One region of the Pseudomonas sp. AK-TSAG1-1 genome, then DNA from elsewhere that is predicted to be linked to it. Evidence: predicted binding sites of a transcription regulator. Region 1 holds the regulator's gene; each other region holds the start of a gene.

Region 1 (4,980 bases):
TATTTTGCTCAGTCTGGGCGCAGCACTGGGAAGCGTGAGCGCCTGGGCTCTGCCGAACGATCAGCAGCAACCTATCCGCATTCAGGCCGACGACGCCCAACTGGACGACAAGAATGGCATCGCCACCTATAAAGGTGACGTGATCATCACCCAGGGTTCGATGATCGTTAAAGGCAACACGGTGACCATCACCCGCACCCCGACCGGTGACATCGACGTCGTGACGTCGGTGGGCAACCTTGCCTACTTCGAGCAACTGCAGACCCAGGGCGATACCAAGCCTGTACAGGGCTGGGGCGTGACGATCCAGTACCACGCCGCGCAAAACCGCGTCGTGCTGATCGACAAGGCCAAGGTTGTCGACAAGGACAACAACACCACCCAAGGCGAGAAAATCGTTTACGACACGGTGAGAAAACTGGCCAGCGCCGGTCGCGCTACCGGCAATAAAGTCACCGAAACGCGTCCGCGCATCGACATGGTGATCCAGCCGAAGAAGAAAACCGACGAGAAGACCCAGTAATGGCAACTCTGAAAGCTCAGCACCTGGCCAAGGCCTATAAAAGCCGCCAGGTCGTGCGTGACGTCAGCCTGTCGATCGACAGCGGCCAGATCGTCGGCCTGCTCGGCCCGAACGGCGCCGGCAAGACCACCTGCTTCTACATGATCGTCGGCCTGGTGCAGGCCGATCAGGGCCGCGTGCTGATCGATGATCTGGACGTCAGCCACCAGCCAATGCACGGCCGCGCCAAGGCCGGTATCGGCTATCTGCCGCAAGAAGCGTCGATCTTCCGCAAACTGTCGGTGGCCGACAACATCATGGCCATCCTCGAGACCCGCACGGAACTCGACAAGGCCGGTCGTCGCAAGGAGCTGGAAAGCCTGCTGCAGGAATTCCACATCAGCCACATTCGCGACAACCTGGGCATGAGCCTGTCCGGTGGTGAGCGCCGCCGGGTGGAAATCGCCCGTGCCTTGGCCACCGCACCGAAATTCATCCTGCTCGACGAACCGTTCGCCGGTGTCGACCCGATCTCGGTCGGCGACATCAAGCAGATCATCCACCACCTCAAGGCCAAGGGCATCGGTGTACTGATCACCGATCACAACGTGCGTGAGACCCTGGATATCTGCGAAACCGCCTACATCGTCAACGACGGTCAACTGATCGCCGAAGGTGACGCCGCGACCATCCTGGCCAACGATCTGGTCAAGGAAGTGTACCTGGGCCACGAGTTCCGCCTCTAAAGCGCAATCGCATTCGGCCAGCCGTCCGAGTGCTGTAACGTTGAAGCGAAGTTTTATACGCTTTTATTGTTACAGCGCTCTAGGCAAACACGACAGTTTCAGGCATATAATTTGCTTAAGTTTGGCGCTCCGGCGCCCTGTAGTGGATGGCGCATGCGCGCCGGCGAATAAGGTGTTAAGCCCCTGCCATGAAACCATCGCTAGTCTTGAGAATGGGCCAGCAGCTGACGATGACACCGCAGCTGCAACAGGCCATCCGCCTGCTCCAATTGTCGACCCTGGACCTGCAACAGGAAATCCAGGAGGCCCTGGAATCCAATCCGATGCTCGAACGCCAGGAAGAAGGCGACGACTTCGACAACTCCGATCCTTTGGCCGACAACGCCGAACAAAAGCCCAACACCGAGATTCAGGAACCCTCCTATCAGGAAACCGCACCGACGGTGGACAACCTGGAAGATGGCGAATGGAACGAGCGCATCCCTAACGAATTGCCCGTCGACACCGCCTGGGAAGACGTCTACCAGACCAGCGCCAGCAGCCTGCCCAGCAGCGATGATGACGAGTGGGACTTCACCACCCGCACTTCCGCCGGGGAAAGCCTGCAAAGCCATCTGCTGTGGCAATTGAACCTGGCGCCGATGTCCGACACCGACCGCCTGATCGCCGTGACCCTGATCGACTGCATCAATAATCAGGGCTACCTCGACGAAACCCTTGAAGAAATTCTCGACGCCTTTGATCCGGAGCTCGACATCGAGCTGGACGAGATCGAGGCCGTGCTGCACCGCATCCAGCAGTTCGAACCGGCCGGCATCGGCGCCCGCAACCTCGGCGAATGCCTGCTGCTGCAACTGCGCCAGCTACCAGCCAAGACCCCGTGGCTGAACGAAGCCAAGCGTCTGGTCAGCGATTACATCGATCTGCTCGGCAGTCGCGACTACAGCCAGTTGATGCGGCGCATGAAGCTCAAGGAAGATGAACTGCGCCAGGTCATCGAACTGGTACAGAGCCTCAACCCACGCCCGGGTTCACAAATCGAATCGACCGAAGCCGAGTACGTGGTGCCCGATGTCATCGTGCGCAAGGACAACGAACGCTGGCTGGTCGAGCTGAACCAGGAATCGGTGCCACGCCTGCGGGTCAACGCCCAGTACGCCGGCTTCGTGCGCCGTGCCGACACCAGCGCCGACAACACCTTCATGCGCAATCAGTTGCAGGAAGCGCGCTGGTTCATCAAGAGCCTGCAAAGCCGCAACGAAACCCTGATGAAGGTCGCCACCCAGATCGTCGAGCATCAGCGCGGCTTCCTGGAATACGGCGACGAAGCCATGAAGCCGCTGGTCCTGCACGACATCGCCGAGGCGGTGGGTATGCACGAATCGACGATTTCCCGGGTCACCACCCAGAAATTCATGCATACCCCGCGCGGTATTTATGAACTGAAATACTTTTTCTCCAGCCACGTCAGCACCTCCGAAGGCGGCGAATGCTCGTCTACAGCGATCCGCGCGATCATCAAAAAACTGGTTGCAGCGGAAAATCAGAAAAAGCCGTTGAGTGACAGCAAGATCGCTGGTTTACTGGAGGCACAAGGCATTCAGGTGGCTCGCCGCACCGTCGCCAAGTACCGTGAATCCCTCGGGATCGCGCCTTCGAGCGAACGCAAGCGGTTGATGTAAGCCACGTTACAGCGTTCCAGTGGCAGGCTATTCAGCCTGCCGCTTTATGCACTGGCAACGAAGGAGAAGCTGTATGCAAGTCAACATCAGTGGACACCAACTGGAAGTGACCGAACCGCTGCGCACCTACATCAACGAGAAACTCGAACGATTGGAGCGCCATTTCGACAAGATCACCAACGTGCAAGTCACGATGTGCGTCGAAAAGCTGAAGCAGAAAATCGAAGCCACCTTGCATATTCCCGGCAGCGAAGTGGTCGCCAACGCAGAAGATACCGACATGTACGCTGCGATCGACTCACTGACCGACAAGCTGGATCGCCAACTCAAAAAGCATAAGGAAAAGACCCAGAGCCTCCTTCAGGGCGCAACAGGTCGTTAACACCCCCAACCCATGATCCGACTTGAAAGTATCCTGACCCCCGGCCGTTCCCTGGTGAACGTGCCGGGCGGCAGTAAAAAGAAAGCCCTCGAACAGATTGCCAACCTGATCGCCCGCGAAGTGCCGGATCTGGAGATGCAGGACGTCTTCGAAGCGCTGATCGCCCGTGAGAAACTCGGCTCCACCGGTTTCGGCAACGGCATCGCCATTCCCCACTGTCGCCTCAAAGGCTGCGAAGCGCCTATCAGCGCATTGATGCACCTTGATGCCCCCATCGATTTCGATGCAATCGACGGCGCACCGGTTGACCTGCTGTTTGTTCTGCTGGTCCCGGAAGCAGCCACCGATGCTCACCTGGAATTACTGCGCCAGATCGCCAGCATGCTCGATCGCAAGGAAGTGCGCGAAAAACTGCGTAGCGCACCGAGTAACGAAGCCTTGTATCAGGTCGTCCTGAGCGAGCAGAACGGTCACTAATCATGCGTTTGATCATCGTCAGCGGCCGCTCCGGCTCGGGTAAAAGTACCGCCCTGGATGTCCTTGAGGACAACGGCTACTACTGCATCGACAACCTGCCGGCCGGCCTGTTGCCTGAATTGGCCGAGCGCGCCCTGATTCACACCGAACTGGCCCAGCCGCTGGTGGCCGTCTCGATCGATGCCCGCAACCTGCCGAGCCATCTGTCGCGCTTCCCGGAGCTGTTGGAAGAAGTCCGCAGCCGCCACATCCAGTGCGATGTGCTCTATCTGGATGCCGATGAGGAAACCCTGCTCAAGCGTTTCTCGGAAACCCGTCGGCGCCACCCACTGAGCACTGCCAATCGCTCGCTGGCCGAAGCCATCAATGACGAAACCGCCCTGCTCGGTCCGATTGCCGACCTGGCCGACCTCAAGGTCAACACCACCAACCTGAATCTGTACCAGCTGCGCGACACCATCAAGCTGCGCCTGCTGAACCAACCGGAGCCGGGCACAGCCTTTCTGGTCGAGTCGTTCGGCTTCAAGCGCGGCATGCCGGTGGATGCCGATCTGGTGTTCGACGTACGCTGCCTGCCCAACCCGTACTGGAAGCCGGAACTTCGCGCGCAATCGGGTCTCGATGCACCGGTCGCCGATTACCTGGCGGCGCAGCCCGAAGTCGAGGAGATGTTTCAGGACATCTACGGCTATCTGAATAAATGGCTACCGCGCTTCGCCGCGAGTAACCGTGCCTACGTCACCATTGCCATTGGCTGCACCGGCGGGCATCACCGCTCCGTTTACCTGACTGAACGCCTGGGTCAGGCCCTGCAGAAAACCCTGAAGAACGTCCAGGTTCGCCACCGCGACCTCACTTAAAGGATTCACACCGCGATGCCTGCTCTGGAAATCGAAATCATCAACAAACTGGGCTTGCATGCCCGCGCGTCGGCCAAGTTCGTTGGCGTGGCGGGCCAGTACCCGGATTGCACCATCAGAGTGGGTCGCACCCCTGAAACCACGGTGGATGGCAAAAGCATCATGGCGATGATGATGCTCGCCGCCGGCAAGGGCACGAAAATCTATCTGAGTACTGAAGGCCATCAGGAGCAGGAAGCGCTGGATGCACTGGTGGCGTTGATCAACAACTACTTCGACGAAGGTGGTTGATTCAGTGTGTCGAGGGAGCCTGCTCCCTCTCTCATCCTTC
Region 2 (4,980 bases), 660 kb from region 1:
GCGCCGTCACACGAATCGAACCGCCGTCGATGGCTTGCGCCACGCCAGGGCCGAGCATGTCGTTGATCTTGTCGACGATGCGCTTGGCCGTGGTGAAGTCGGAACGGTTGAGGTTCAGCGTCAGGCTGTTGCCCTGGTTGAAACCGCTCGGCACCGAACGCTCCACCGACGCACCGCCCGGGATCCGACCGGCCGACGGAACGTTGACGGTGATCTTCGAACCGTCGCGCCCTTCGGCGTCAAAACCACCGACCACCAGGTTGCCCTGGGCGATGGCGTAGACGTTGCCGTCGATACCCTTGAGCGGGGTCAGCAACAGGGTGCCACCGCGCAGGCTCTTGGAGTTACCGATGGAAGACACGGTGATATCGACCTGCTGACCCGGCTTGGCGAACGCCGGCAGATCGGCACTCACCGACACCGCCGCGACGTTTTTCAGCTGCACGTTGCCCGACCCTGGCGGCACCTTGATGCCGAACTGCGAGAGCATGTTGTTGAAGGTCTGCAGGGTGAACGGGGTTTGCGTCGTCTGGTCGCCGGTGCCGTTAAGCCCGACCACCAGGCCGTAACCGATCAACTGGTTGGAGCGCACGCCGGAAATGCTGGCGATATCTTTCAGCCGCTCGGCGTGGGCACCAAAGGCTGCGGACAACAGGGCCGCAGCCAGCATGAGGCTCTTGAAATTCAAAGTCGCCACCTAGAAAGGGAACAGCGGGCTGAGGAAGAAACGGTCGAACCAGCCTGGCTGACTCGCATCGGCAAACGAACCGGTGCCCGAGTAGGTGATGCGCGCATCGGCGACACGGGTCGACGACACGGTGTTGTCGGTCGCGATGTCATCGGCACGCACCAGACCTGCGATCCGCACCAGCTCGTCGCCGGTGTTGAGGGTCATCCACTTCTCGCCGCGCACAGCGATGATGCCGTTAGGCAGCACGTCGGCCACGGTCACAGTGATCGAACCGGTCAGGGTGTTGCCCTGCGCCGCCTTGCTGTCGCCTTTGGTCGCACGGTCGCCGCTGTAGCCGACGTCCAGGCTCAGGTCGTTACCACCCAACGGGTTGTTGGTGGTACCGCTACCGCCGAACAGCGAGGTCAGGCCGATGCCGGTCTTGCTGTTCTTGGCCACTTGCGAGTTGGCGTTCTTGCTCGCCTGGGTCTTCTCGTTCAGGGTGATGGTGATGATGTCACCGACCCGGAACGCCTTGCGGTCGCTGTACAGGTTCTGCTCGAAGCCGGCCTGATAGATCGAGCCGTTGTTGGCCGCAGCCGGCAATGGCGTGCGCGGCAACACCGGGGCGTAGTAAGGGTCATTGGGCTTGGGCGTCGGTGCGACGCAGCCCGCGAGCGAGACGACCCCACCCAATGCCAGAACAGATACGAAGCGTTTCATGACCCTACCTCACGGTGTTGCTGGCGGCCTCATGGCCGCCCCATAGACTTGATTACAGATTCTGCGTTACGAACGAGAGCATCTGGTCGGCGGTGGAGATCACCTTGGAGTTCATCTCGTAGGCACGTTGAGTGGTGATCATGTTGACCATCTCTTCAACGGTGCTGACGTTGGAACCTTCCAGGGTGTTCTGCAGCGTGGTACCGAAACCGTTCAGGCCCGGGGTGCCGATTTGCGGCGCGCCGGAAGCAGCGGTTTCCAGGAACAGGTTGTTGCCCACGGCTTGCAGACCGGCCGGGTTGATGAAGTCGGCGGTTTGCAGGTTGCCGATCACCTGAGCGGCCGGGTTGCCTGGAACGGTGATGGACACCGTGCCGTCGGTGCCGACGGTGAAGCTCTGGGCGTTGTTCGGAATGACGATGGCCGGTTCCAGGGCGAAACCGCTGGCGTTGACGATCTGGCCATTGGAATCGAGATGGAAAGTACCGTCACGGGTGTAGGACGTGGTGCCGTCCGGCTGCAGGATCTGGAAGAAACCGCGACCGTCGATGGCCATGTCCAGCGGCTGCTCGGTGGTTTGCAGGCTGCCGGCAGTGAAGTTTTTCTGGGTGCCGACGATGCGCACACCCGTACCCAGTTGCAGACCCGACGGCAGTTCGCTGTCCTGGGTCGACTGGGCGCCTGGCTGACGCTTGATCTGATACAGCAGGTCCTGGAACTCGGCGCGGTCACGTTTGAAACCCGTGGTCGAAACGTTCGCCAGGTTGTTGGAAATGGTGGTCAGGTTGGTGTCCTGGGCGGACAGACCGGTTTTGGCAACCCATAGAGCCGGAAGCATTCGATTCTCCTCGTGCGCCTGTTTTACGGCGCGACGTTCTGATAATTAGCTGATCTGCAAGACCCGAGCCATGGCCTGGTCGTCGTCTTTGGCGGTGTTCATCATCTTGACGTGCAATTCAAACTGTTTGGCCAGCGCCAGCACCGACGTCATTTCTTCCACGGCGTTGACGTTGCTCGACTCAAGGAAACCCGACACCAGTTTGACATTGGCATCGGCCGGCGCCGGCTGGCCGTCCTTGGTGTAGATCGAGCCGTCGAGGCCTTTGTTGAGGTTCTTGATGTCCGGGTTGACCAGTTTGATCCGGTCGACTTCCGCCATGACGCGCGGGCCTTCGCCCATCGCACGAATACTGATGGTGCCGTCTTCACCGACTTCGACCTGCTGCTCTGGCGGCACGGCGATCGGACCGCCATTACCCATCACGGCCATGCCGTTGCCAGCGCGCAGCACGCCAAGGGCGTCGATGTTGAGGCTGCCGGTGCGCACGTAGCTTTCGCCACCGTTGGGGTTCTGCACGGCAATGAAGCCGTTGCCGGTCACGGCCACGTCGAGGTCACGCCCGGTCTGCACCAGCGAACCTGCGGTGAAGTCGGTGGCGGGCCGCTCGCTCATGGCAAACGCACGCGCCGGAAAGCTGTCACCGAACACCGGCATCGAACGCGCCTGCTCCAGGTCGCGCTGAAAACCATTGGTGGAGATGTTCGCCAGGTTGTTGGCATGCGCCTTTTGCGCCAGTGCGTTCTGACTGGCGCCGGTCATTGCCACATAAAGGTACTTGTCCACACTCTTTCCTCTGCATGCCGGACGTTTGCCGCCCACCGCTGTACTGCTGAGCCATAAGCAATTTGCAGACCAACTTTTTTCTGGCGGCTTGCGGCCCGGTAAACAAAGGACTTGCGGGCAAGTGAGGGGAAATTTGAAATGTATCGAAGTCGAAAAACCGGCGGTGTTATGCCGCTTGGTGGCAAAGCCTGACAGAGAGGATGCCTGGACCACCGCTTTCGCGAGCTGGCTCGCTCCCACAGGGATTGCCTTTCAAAGTGGGAGCGAGCCTGCTCGCGAAGAGATCGTCACAGGCCATGTGTTCGCGCGCTATGACTCGCTTTTGCCAACCTCATACTCACGCAGCTTATTGGCAATGGTCGTGTGCGAAACCCCCAACCGCTTGCCCAGTTGCCGACTGCTCGGGTGCTCGGAATACAGTCGTTCCAGCACCGCTTTCTCGAAGCGCCCGACGATCTCGTCCAGCCCCCCTTCCAGCGAGAAATCGCCAAGCGGCTGACGCACGCCATAGTCCGGCAAGCGAATATGCTCAGCCTTGACCGTGCCGCCGTCGCACAGCGAAACCGCCTGAAACAGCACGTTCTCCAACTGCCGCACGTTGCCCGGCCAGTGATAGTGACTGAGGCGATCCATCGCCGCCGGCGCCAGTTTGGGCAGTGAACAACCGATTTGGCGGCTGGCCTGATCAAGGAAGTGCTCAACCAGCGGCGTCAAACCGTCGAGGCATTCACGCAGCGGCGGAATGTGCAGCGAAAGCACGTTCAAGCGGTGATACAAGTCCTGACGAAACTCGCCGCGGGCGCACAGCTCGGACAAGTCGACCTGGGTCGCGCAGATCACCCGCACATCCAGATACACCTCCTCATCACTGCCGACCCGGCGGAAGCAACCATCCTGCAGAAAGCGCAACAACTTGACCTGCAAGCGCGGGCTCATTTCACCCACGCCATCGAGGAACAGCGTGCCGCCCGCCGTCAGCTCCAGCAGGCCGAGCTTGCCTTCGGCTCGCGCCCCTTCGAAAGCACCGGGGCCATAGCCAAACAGCTCGGTCTCGGCCATCGACTCCGGCAGCCCCGCGCAGTTGAGCGCCATCAACGGCGACTGCCCGCGCGGGCTGGCGAGGTGGCAGGCGCGCGCCAGCAACTCTTTGCCGGTGCCGGTTTCGCCTTCTATCAATAGCGGCGCATCCAGCGGCGCCATGCGTCGTGCTTCGCGCACCACCGCCGCCATGACTTTGGAACTCTGGAAGATGCTGTCGAAGCCCCGCAGTTCCTGCTTGCGCACGTTATAGATGCGCTCGCCAACGCGATCGGCACGGTGCAAGGTCAGGACCGCGCCGGCCATGGCTTCGCTGTCGTCGTGCTCCGATTGCAGTGGCGCGATGTCGGCGAGAAAGATGTCGCCCTTGACCTTGACGCGCATGCCGTTGATCCGCGACTTGTTGGCGCGCACCAGTTCCGGCAGGTCAAAATCCTCGGCATACCGTGACAACGGAATCCCCGGTACCTCATCCACGCGAACCCCGAGCAACTGCGCGGCGGCACGGTTGGCCGCGACGATCGAGCCGCCCATGTCGATCGACAGCACCGGGAATTCCAGCGCACCGAGCAACGCATTCAACTCCATGTGCCGGCGCTCGCTAGGCATCAGCCCGACGCGCTTGACGCCAAACACGCCGGCAATCGCCTCGAACTTCGGCCGCAACGCCTGGAACTGAATGTTGATCAGGTTCGGGCAGTGCAGGTAGATCGCATTGCCGTGCTCGCCCCCCACCTCGCCGCGCGCGACGTTGATCCCGTACTCCACCAGCAGATTGAGGATGTCGCGCAGGATGCCGATGCGGTTCTGGCAGTGGACTTTGATACGCATAAAAACGCCCCGACGCTAGAAAAGTAAGTGCGGCACGACTCCTGTGGGAGCGGGCTTACTCGCGAAAGCGGTGGGCCGCTACTGATGAGGTGGC
Region 3 (4,980 bases), 1.3 Mb from region 1:
TGCGTTCGCTTCAGTTCTTTATTTCAGGCATGAAAAAGCCCGCAGCGACGGCGGGCTTTTTCAGCAAGCAAGTGGCACGCCTCAGATAGGGCGGCTACCGTACTTGTTGTCCGGCTTCTTCGGCGGATCGGCGACCACATTGGCCTCCACTTCCTGAACCTTGCCGCCACGCGACAGGAACTCTTCCATGGCCTTGGCCAGGGCGTCGCGCTCCTTGTTCTTGGCTTCGATGCTCGGCAACTCATCAACCGACACCGCAGCCTTGGCCTTGCCTTTGGCAGCCGGGGCCGGCGTATCGTCACCGCCATCGTCGTCAGCAACGTCTTCCGCTGCTGCTTCCAGGCCTTCCTCGGCCTCGTCTTCGTCGCCTACTTCGAGGTCGTCGTTTTCCAGATCATCGTCGCTCATGTTCTACCTCATGACTTGCGAAAAGCAGATTAGTTATAGACCAGCTTTGGCAACTGTCGAAAGTCGCCGTTAAAAAATCGTTAACCGCTGCTGACCAGCGGTTATGCCCCTTCACCGTGCAAGGTGGCGAGGACTTTTCGGGCACCGCCATGATCACGGTGCTCGCCCAGATAAACGCCTTGCCAGGTTCCCAGTGCCAGGCGACCTGCCGAAACCGGCAGACTGATCTGGCAACCAAGCACGCTGGCCTTGAAGTGCGCCGGGAGGTCGTCCAGGCCTTCGTCGTTATGCTCATAGCCGTCTGTTCCTTGTGGGATCAGACGATTGAAAAATCGTTCGAAGTCGCGACGGACCGCCGGATCGGCGTTCTCGTTGATGGTCAACGACGCCGAGGTATGCTGCAGCCACAAATGCAACAGACCGACCCGGCACGCCTTGAGTTCAGGCAGGCCGGCGAGTAACTCGTCCGTTACCAGATGAAAGCCCCGGGGCCGTGCCCGCAGGGTTATCAGAGTCTGTTGCCACATACAGTTCTCCGCACGTTCGGGGCGCATTCTAGCGCGCTCTGGGAAAAAACAAAGGCCCTAATATTCCTGCAATGATGTAAGCGATTGACCGCAGAAAAACGTCCGTCGTAAACACGACCAAAGCCGTACGAAAAATCCTTTCAGCCTTCCCTTCAATGACAAATTCCAGACAAAAAAATGCCCGGCAAGCCGGGCAAGTTTTTTCGATGCGCGTACTTACAGGTTGTAGCCGCGTTCGTTGTGTTGTGCCAGGTCCAGACCCACGGCTTCTTCTTCCTCGGTGGCACGCAGGCCCATGACCACGTCCAGTACCTTGAGGATGATGAAGGTGACGATCGCGGTGTAGATCACCGTGAAGCCGACACCTTTGCACTGAATCCACACTTGTGAAGCGATGTCGGTCACGGTGCCAAAGCCGCCCATGGCCGGTGCGGCGAACACACCAGTGAGGATCGCGCCGAGGATACCGCCGATACCGTGCACGCCGAAGGCATCCAGGGAATCGTCGTAACCGAGTTTGCGTTTGAGCGTGGTGGCGCAGAAGAAGCACACCACACCGGCCGCCAGACCGATGATCAGCGAACCCATCGGGCCCACGGTACCGGCTGCCGGAGTGATTGCCACCAGACCTGCAACCACGCCCGAGGCGATGCCCAGTGCGCTAGGTTTGCCGTGGGTGATCCACTCGGCGAACATCCAGCCCAGTGCCGCGGCAGCGGTAGCGATCTGGGTGACCAGCATCGCCATGCCGGCGGTGCCGTTGGCCGCTGCGGCGGAGCCTGCGTTGAAGCCGAACCAGCCGACCCACAGCATCGCTGCGCCCATCAGGGTGTAACCGAGATTGTGCGGAGCCATCGGTGTGGTCGGGAAGCCTTTGCGCTTGCCCAATACCAGGCACGCCACCAGACCGGCGATACCGGCGTTGATGTGAACCACGGTGCCGCCCGCGAAATCGAGCACGCCCCAGTCGCCCAGCAACGAACCCGGACCGCTCCAGACCATGTGCGCAATCGGCGCATAGACCAGGGTGAACCAGACGCCCATGAACACCAGCATCGCGGAGAACTTCATACGCTCGGCGAAGGCACCGACGATCAGCGCCGGAGTGATAATGGCGAAGGTCATTTGATAAGTGACGAACACCGCTTCAGGGAACAGCGCTGCCGGGCCGGTGATGCTGGCAGGCGTGACACCCGCGAGGAAGGCCTTGGCAAAGCTGCCGACGAAGGAGTTCAGGTTGACGACGTTGGCTTCCATCCCGGTGGTGTCGAACGCCATGCTGTAGCCATAAAGGAACCACAGGATGGTGACCAGGCCGGTAATGGCGAAGCACTGCATCATCACCGAAAGAATGTTTTTCGACCGCACCATGCCGCCGTAGAACAGCGCGAGGCCAGGAATGGTCATGAACAGCACGAGGGCTGTGGAGGTCAGCATCCAGGCGGTATCGCCGGAATTGAGGACTGGAGGTGCCACCGGATCTGCCGCCATAGCCAGGCCGGGCATTACGATGGACAACAGGGCGCCTAGCCCTGCGAATTTACGCAGAGTCATATTGTTTTCTCCTGGGGCGTTGGGTTTGTGGCGGCGTTTAGATCGCGTCGGTATCGGTTTCGCCGGTACGGATGCGAATCGCCTGTTCCAGATTGACCACGAAGATCTTGCCGTCACCGATCTTGCCGGTGTTGGCAGCCTTGGTTATCGCCTCGATAACCCGATCCAGATCCTTGTCGTCGATAGCAACGTCGATTTTCACCTTGGGCAGAAAATCGACCACATACTCCGCGCCGCGATACAGCTCGGTGTGACCCTTCTGCCGGCCGAAGCCTTTGACTTCAGTAACGGTAATGCCCTGCACGCCGATTTCGGACAGCGACTCGCGCACGTCGTCCAACTTGAACGGCTTGATGATGGCAGTGACTAGCTTCATGAAACTCTCTCCCGAATTGGTGGACTTGCCCCAGGAAAACAAACCCGACTCAAGTCTAAGCGCAGTGCCTGGCTTTGTAACGCATCGTCGGCCTTACCTGCCCGACTGACGCCAGCTAACCGCTGCTGACGAAACTCCCCGCTCCGCCTGCCGCACTGCATTCGTCACAGCGACTGCATCAGTGCATGGGTCACTACCGACTAAGCAGAAAGCTTGCCATCTCGCCAAATTCCTCTGATTTCAATCCCTTGGCCGCTGCCGCAGGCGCTTGCGCAAAAAAGCCCCGACGGTTACGCACAACAACGGTGCGCTGCCGTCCGTCCGCTTGCGCGAAAAGCGTGCATCCGTGCCTGCGCCAATGACTATAGACACTGCGTGATACACTGCCCGCCACTGTTTACAGGACACATTCCATGCTCGCGCCCAAAGACTTCCTCGACGCCCTGAGCGGCACCGCCTCCCGCCTTTTCAGCGGCGACACCCCGCTGCCGAAAGCCGAAATCGAAAGCCAGTTCAAGATGCTGCTGCAAAGCGCCTTCAGCAAACTGGACCTGGTGAGCCGCGAAGAATTCGATAGCCAGATGGTCGTCCTGGCGCGGACTCGCGCTCGCCTTGAAAGCCTTGAAGCCAAAGTCGCAGAGCTGGAAGCCAAGCTGACGCCGCCGGCCGCCACTCCAGACCGGCAATGACGGGTGAGAGCTGGCTCGGATGTTTGCCTCAACGAGGCAAACATCCATAGTCTCAGCGGACGTGATTGCGTCCACCAACGATGCACAGGCCTTGGCCTCACCAAAGCCTGCACAGTAAAAACCGCCTCCTCGAGGCGGTTTTTTTTCGCCTCGAAATGGGTTGGCGACTACCCGCAACATCCAGTGAAAGTTCGCCTCCGCCAGATCCCCCTTCCCCAACTACCCTTAAAAAACCCGCAGGAAGCGGCCCCCGATTCAGCTCAAGGAACGACCATGTCCCTCTCCATCGTCCACAGTCGCGCCCAGATTGGCGTGGATGCTCCCGCTGTTACTGTCGAAGTTCATCTGGCCAATGGTCTGCCGTCACTGACCATGGTCGGCCTGCCCGAAGCCGCAGTGAAGGAGAGCAAGGATCGGGTGCGCAGCGCGATCATCAATTCCGGGCTGCAGTTTCCGGCGCGGCGGATCACTTTGAATCTGGCGCCGGCGGATCTGCCCAAGGATGGCGGGCGGTTTGATCTGGCGATCGCCCTCGGGATTCTGTCGGCGAGTGTGCAGGTGCCGTGCCTGACATTGGATGATGTGGAGTGTCTGGGTGAGTTGGCGTTGTCCGGCGCAGTGCGGCCGGTGCGCGGGGTGTTGCCGGCAGCACTGGCGGCGCGCAAGGCCGGTCGTGCACTGGTGGTGCCGCGGGCGAATGCTGAGGAGGCTTGCCTGGCCTCGGGATTGAAGGTGTTTGCAGTGGATCACTTGCTGGAGGCGGTGGCGCATTTCAACGGGCATACGCCGGTGGAACCCTATGTGTCGAACGGGCTGATCCATGCGGCGAAACCCTACCCCGACCTGAATGAAGTGCAAGGTCAGATGGCAGCGAAACGGGCGCTGCTGATTGCTGCGGCGGGCGCGCATAACCTGTTGTTCAGTGGGCCACCGGGGACCGGCAAGACCTTGTTGGCGAGTCGCTTGCCGGGGCTGCTGCCGCCGCTGTCCGAATGCGAGGCCCTGGAGGTGGCGGCGATTCAATCGGTCGCCAGTGGCGTGCCGCTGACGCATTGGCCACAACGCCCGTTTCGTCAGCCGCACCACTCGGCATCCGGTCCGGCGCTGGTCGGCGGCAGCTCAAAACCGCAACCTGGAGAAATCACCCTCGCCCATCACGGAGTGTTGTTCCTTGATGAATTGCCAGAGTTTGATCGCAAGGTGCTTGAGGTGCTGCGCGAGCCACTGGAGTCCGGGAACATCGTGATTGCCCGGGCCAAGGAGCGTGTACGCTTTCCGGCACGGTTTCAGTTGGTGGCGGCAATGAATCCTTGCCCCTGTGGATATCTTGGCGAACCCAGTGGCAAGTGTTCATGTACGCCGGACATGGTCCAGCGCTATCGCAACAAGCTGTCGGGCCCTCTATTGGACCGGATCGATTTGCACC
Region 4 (4,980 bases), 2.0 Mb from region 1:
ACGCCGTGAGCCTGCCACTGAAACTGGCGATTGCGCTGCTCAAGGACGTCGACGGCAAGATTTCCATCGAACTGCCGGTCACCGGTGACCTGAACAACCCGCAGTTCAGCGTGATGCCGATTGTCTGGCAGACCCTGCGCAACCTGATCGTCAAGGCCGCTGCGGCGCCGTTCAAGATGATCGGCGGGCTGATCAACGGTGGCGGATCCGAAGACCTCGGGACCGTGTCCTTCGCAGCAGGCTCGAGTGACCTGAGCAAGGATGCCGAGTCGGCCCTCGACAAACTGTCCCAAGCCCTGAAGGAACGTCCGGCCCTGCGTCTGGAAATCGAAGGCACTGCTGCGCAAAGCAGCGACGGCCCGTTGATTGCCGAACAGCGTCTGGAGCGCGAATACCAGTACAACTACTACAAGATGCTGCAGCGCCGTGGCGACAAGGTGCCGGCTCAGGCGTCCCTGCTGCAAGTGCCGGAAAACGAGAAAGGCCCGCTGCTCGAAGGCATCTACCGCACCCGTCTGAAAACCCAGCCACCGGCCGAATGGAAGGATCTGGGCAAGGAAGAACGCACGGCGAAAATGCGTGACGGCGTGATCAAGTTCTGGAGTTCCAGCGATGTGCTGCTGCGGCAACTGGGTCAGGAACGCGCCAGCAGCATCAAGGACTATCTGGTCGACAAGGGGCAACTGGCCGATGACCGGGTGTACTTCATCGACGCCAACCTTGGCGAGGCCGAGAGCGATGGCCGGGTCGTGACGCAAATGCACCTGGACGCCGAGTAATGAACAATAAGTGGCTGGTTGCGCTGACACTGATGCTCGCTGCCAGCCCTGCCCTCGCCTCCGATACGCTGCGCTGTGGCAGCCAACTGGTCAGTCTCGGTGACCGCTCCAGTGAAGTGCTGCAAAAGTGTGGCGAACCGGTCAGCCGCGATGTCCTTGGCTACAAGCGCAGTGCCAACCGCCGTGAAGAGTTTCAGGTCGAGGAATGGACCTACGGCCCGAGCAACGGCATGTACCAGTACCTGCGCTTTGAAGGCAATCGCCTGCGGCAGATCAACAGCAAGCGCGGTAACTGAAGCACAACATCTGTCCCACAGATGTTTTGTGTGGTCCCTGAAATAGAACAGGCCCCGACACAAGTGCCGGGGCCTGTAATGGTCACATCCGTGTGACCGTTCGCATGAACTCTAAAGTTGCGGCAGACGTATTGCTCGGCCCGTCTGTCGCGCCTTCTCCCGGTCCAGGCGAGAAGTCATGCCTTACTCGGCTTTCAGGCCGTCAGCGGAGACTGCTTTGACGCCTTTGATTTTCTTGGCAATAGCCACTGCGGTGGTTTTCTGAGCCTCGGTCACTGCAACAGTGGAGGACAGGGACACAACGCCTTTGTTGGTTTCAACTTTGATGTCAGTACCTGGGATGCCCTTCTCGGTTACCAGGTCGCTTTTCACTTTGGTAGTGATCCAGGTATCGGAAGTAGCTTCTTTAGCCTTGGTCATTTCACCGGCAGCCAGAGTCATTGGAGCCTGGGTAGCCTGAGTGGATTGTGCAAATGCACCGGAAGCCATGGTCAGGGTCAGCGCGGTAGCAGCAGCGGCAGTGATAGCGAACTTCTTCATACGAGTAACTCCTGTTTTTCTGGAAAGTCTGCTGGTTGTCGTGTCAGCAGGGTTACCGGAGATATTGCGAAGGCTGTGCCAACTTTTCGAAAGACATAAAATCTTTATAAATCAATAAGTTATGAATTACACAAATTTCCGGAATCATGCAATTTGCATGACATGTGAATTATCGACATGCAAGTTGCGGCTTTTCGGAAAGTTCCTAACACGCTGAAATTCCTCAAGCTTTTTTTGAAGGCCGAAAACAAAAAATGCCCCGCATGGCGGGGCATCTCAGGACGCTTGCTGACTCAATCAGGCACCGGTGCCTGCGCAACCCTTAGGCGCGTAGTCCGGGTTGACGGTCGACGCACAGCTCCAGACGCCGGAGGTGTTGCCAGTGGCAGCGCCGGTACGGGTCAACGTAATGGTTTTACCAAGCACCGGACCTGGGGCATTCACCAGTGTGCAGGTGATAGTGCCGGCACCGGTCGTGGCGGTTCCCGACGCCGCCAGTGTGCAGTTGGAGGTGGTCGCTGAAGCGCTACCGGCCACCAGTAACAGCGTTGGATCAGTGCCTTGATTGATGGTGTCCTCGAACGGCACCTTCAGTGCACTGATCTCCGCCAGACCCGCAGTCACTTTCGAACGTGCCTGGTACTTGGAGTATTGCGGCAAGGCGATGGTCGCCAGAATGCCGATGATCGCCACGACGATCAGCAGCTCGATCAGAGTAAAGCCCTGTTGTTTTTTCATAGACACGCTCCATGCATGAGTCGGAATCTCATGATCTGAGAAGGGCTCAGCATAGCCCATGCCAACCGTGTGCGACCCCGAATACTCGGCATGCCCACGATGTGAAGGCCTTTCCTACAACCGACAACCGCACTATCTGACACTTTTTGTCACCTGTGCCCGACGTGTGTGGCGCTGTCACTTGACTAGGCTATAAGTCATGAACAGCAAGCGTGCGGAATCCCCATGAATGACATCGCTCTGAGCGGTCTGGCCAAGCAACTGGTCCAGGCCGAACTGCTTACGGAAAAAAGCGCCCAGCAGGCCTGGCAACAGGCGCAGCGCAATCGCCTGTCGCTGGTCAGCTACCTGGTACAGAACAAACTGGTGAAGAGCTCACAGGTGGCCGAGATTGCCTCCGAGCATTTCGGCATGGCGTTCATGGACCTCAATGGCCTGGACAAGGAGACCCAGCCCAAAGGCCTGGTCAGTGAGAAGCTGGTACGTCAGCACCACGCCCTGCCCTTGTGGCGGCGCGGCAACAAGCTGTTCGTGGGCATTTCCGACCCGAGCAATCACCAGGCGATCAATGACATCCAGTTCAGCACCGGGTTGAGCACCGAAGCCATCCTGGTAGAAGACGACAAGCTCACCGACGCCATCGAGAAATTTTTCGACACCCACACCAGCGGCCTGGAAGAGATGGCCGACGTCGACCTCGACGGCGTGGATGTCGAGTCGATGGACGACAACCGACAGGATCCGATCGGCGGACTCGATGCCGATGACGCCCCGGTAGTGCGTTTCGTGCACAAGATGCTGCTGGACGCGATCAAGAGTGGCTCATCCGACCTGCACTTCGAACCCTACGAAAAAAACTACCGGGTGCGGGTGCGCACCGACGGCATCCTGCGCGAAGTCGCAAAACCGCCGATCCAGCTGGCCGGCCGTATCGCTGCACGTCTGAAGGTCATGGCCAGCCTCGACATCTCGGAACGACGCAAACCTCAGGACGGGCGAATCAAGATGCGCCTGTCGAAGAGCAAGTCGATCGACTTCCGGGTCAACACCCTGCCCACCCTGTGGGGCGAAAAAGTGGTAATCCGGATTCTCGACCCGTCCAGCGCACAGATCGGCATTGATGCCCTGGGTTACGAGCCGGCACAGAAAGACCTGTACATGGCCGCGCTCAAGCAGCCGCAGGGGATGATTCTGGTGACCGGCCCGACCGGGTCGGGGAAAACCGTGTCGCTGTACACCGGGCTCAATATTCTCAATACCGTGGACATCAACATTTCCACCGCCGAAGACCCGGTGGAGATCAACATGGAAGGCATCAACCAGGTCAACGTCAATCCCCGACAGGGGCTGGATTTCGCCCAGGCCCTGCGTTCGTTCCTGCGGCAGGACCCGGACGTGATCATGGTCGGCGAAATCCGCGACCTGGAAACCGCCGAGATCGCGATCAAGGCCGCGCAGACCGGCCACCTCGTGTTGTCCACGCTGCACACCAACAGCGCCGCCGAAACCCTGACCCGCCTGCACAACATGGGCATCCCCGGGTTCAACATCGCCACCTCGGTAAGTCTGATCATCGCCCAGCGCCTGGCGCGCAAGCTGTGCAGTCACTGCAAGAAACCGATCGAGATCCCCCGCGAAACACTGATCAAGGAAGGTTTTCCCGAGGAACAGATCGGCAGTTTCACGATCTATGAGCCGGTCGGTTGCGACCTCTGCAACGGCGGCTACAAGGGACGCGTGGGAATTTATGAAGTGGTGAAAAACACCCCCGAGCTGCAACGGCTGATCATGGCCGAAGGCAACTCGCTGGAAATCGACAGCCAGATGCGTCGCGACGGTTTCGACGATCTGCGCACCTCAGGCCTGCACAAGGCCATGCAAGGCATCACCAGCCTGGAAGAAATCAACCGGGTCACCAAGGACTGAACATGGCGGTCAAGGCAGCGAAAATCAGCATCTACGCCTGGGAAGGCACAGACCGCAAAGGCAGCAAGGTCACTGGCGAATTGAGCGGGCAGAACCCCGCGCTGATCAAGGCCCAGCTACGCAAGCAAGGGATCAACCCCGGCAAGGTGCGCAAAAAATCTGCCTCCTTGCTGAGTTTTGGCAAACGCATCAAGGCCCAGGACATCGCGCTGTTCACCCGCCAGATGGCGACCATGATGAAGGCCGGTGTGCCGCTACTGCAGTCGTTCGACATCATTGGCGAAGGCTTCGACAACCCGGCGATGCGCAAACTGGTGGACGAGGTGAAGCAGGAAGTCGCCGCCGGCAACAGCTTCGCCACCGCCCTGCGCAAGAAACCGCAGTATTTCGATGAGCTGTATTGCAACCTGGTGGATGCCGGCGAGCAGTCCGGCGCGCTCGACACGTTGCTGGAGCGGGTCGCGACCTATAAAGAAAAAAGCGAAGCGCTGAAGGCCAAGATCAAGAAAGCCATGACCTACCCCACCGCCGTGGTGCTGGTGGCGATGGTGGTCACCGGGATTTTGCTGGTGAAGGTGGTGCCGCAGTTTCAGGCGGTGTTTTCCGGCTTCGGCGCGGAGCTGCCCGCCTTCACGCTGATGGTGATCAGCATCTCCGAATTCATGCAGCAATGGTGGTGGGCGGTGCTTGGCGCACTGGTT

The links. Region 1 encodes sigma-54, which starts transcription at its own class of promoters, with help from an activator protein. Its sites were predicted from a motif close to ANTGGCATNNANNTTGCTNT; they were not measured.
Region 2: a site for sigma-54 is predicted at 3,072-3,091, ahead of AC1UK9_RS07945 (flagellar basal body rod protein FlgF). Genes of this name have one in related genera too.
Region 3: a site for sigma-54 is predicted at 3,067-3,086, ahead of glnK (P-II family nitrogen regulator). Genes of this name have one in related genera too.
Region 4: a site for sigma-54 is predicted at 2,400-2,419, ahead of AC1UK9_RS24005 (pilin). Genes of this name have one in related genera too.

The regions. Positions count from the first base shown of each region.
Region 1 covers NZ_CM165965.1:1,072,286-1,077,265, reverse strand. The annotation lists gene lptA (lipopolysaccharide transport periplasmic protein LptA) at 1-523, shown strand, start outside; gene lptB (LPS export ABC transporter ATP-binding protein) at 523-1,248, shown strand; gene AC1UK9_RS04785 (RNA polymerase factor sigma-54) at 1,437-2,930, shown strand; gene hpf (ribosome hibernation-promoting factor, HPF/YfiA family) at 3,004-3,312, shown strand; gene ptsN (PTS IIA-like nitrogen regulatory protein PtsN) at 3,325-3,789, shown strand; gene rapZ (RNase adapter RapZ) at 3,792-4,649, shown strand; gene AC1UK9_RS04765 (HPr family phosphocarrier protein) at 4,665-4,940, shown strand; gene AC1UK9_RS04760 (ZIP family metal transporter) at 4,979-4,980, opposite strand, start outside.
Region 2 covers NZ_CM165965.1:1,732,883-1,737,862, reverse strand. The annotation lists gene AC1UK9_RS07960 (flagellar basal body P-ring protein FlgI) at 1-670, opposite strand, end outside; gene flgH (flagellar basal body L-ring protein FlgH) at 698-1,393, opposite strand; gene flgG (flagellar basal-body rod protein FlgG) at 1,446-2,231, opposite strand; gene AC1UK9_RS07945 (flagellar basal body rod protein FlgF) at 2,277-3,017, opposite strand; gene AC1UK9_RS07940 (sigma-54-dependent transcriptional regulator) at 3,327-4,886, opposite strand.
Region 3 covers NZ_CM165965.1:6,035,890-6,040,869, forward strand. The annotation lists gene sutA (transcriptional regulator SutA) at 82-408, opposite strand; gene AC1UK9_RS27450 (secondary thiamine-phosphate synthase enzyme YjbQ) at 510-935, opposite strand; gene AC1UK9_RS27455 (ammonium transporter) at 1,152-2,489, opposite strand; gene glnK (P-II family nitrogen regulator) at 2,527-2,865, opposite strand; gene AC1UK9_RS27465 (accessory factor UbiK family protein) at 3,279-3,554, shown strand; gene AC1UK9_RS27470 (YifB family Mg chelatase-like AAA ATPase) at 3,828-4,980, shown strand, end outside.
Region 4 covers NZ_CM165965.1:5,315,188-5,320,167, forward strand. The annotation lists gene AC1UK9_RS23990 (DUF748 domain-containing protein) at 1-779, shown strand, start outside; gene AC1UK9_RS23995 (DUF2845 domain-containing protein) at 779-1,075, shown strand; gene AC1UK9_RS24000 (BON domain-containing protein) at 1,259-1,615, opposite strand; gene AC1UK9_RS24005 (pilin) at 1,913-2,353, opposite strand; gene pilB (type IV-A pilus assembly ATPase PilB) at 2,579-4,279, shown strand; gene AC1UK9_RS24015 (type II secretion system F family protein) at 4,282-4,980, shown strand, end outside.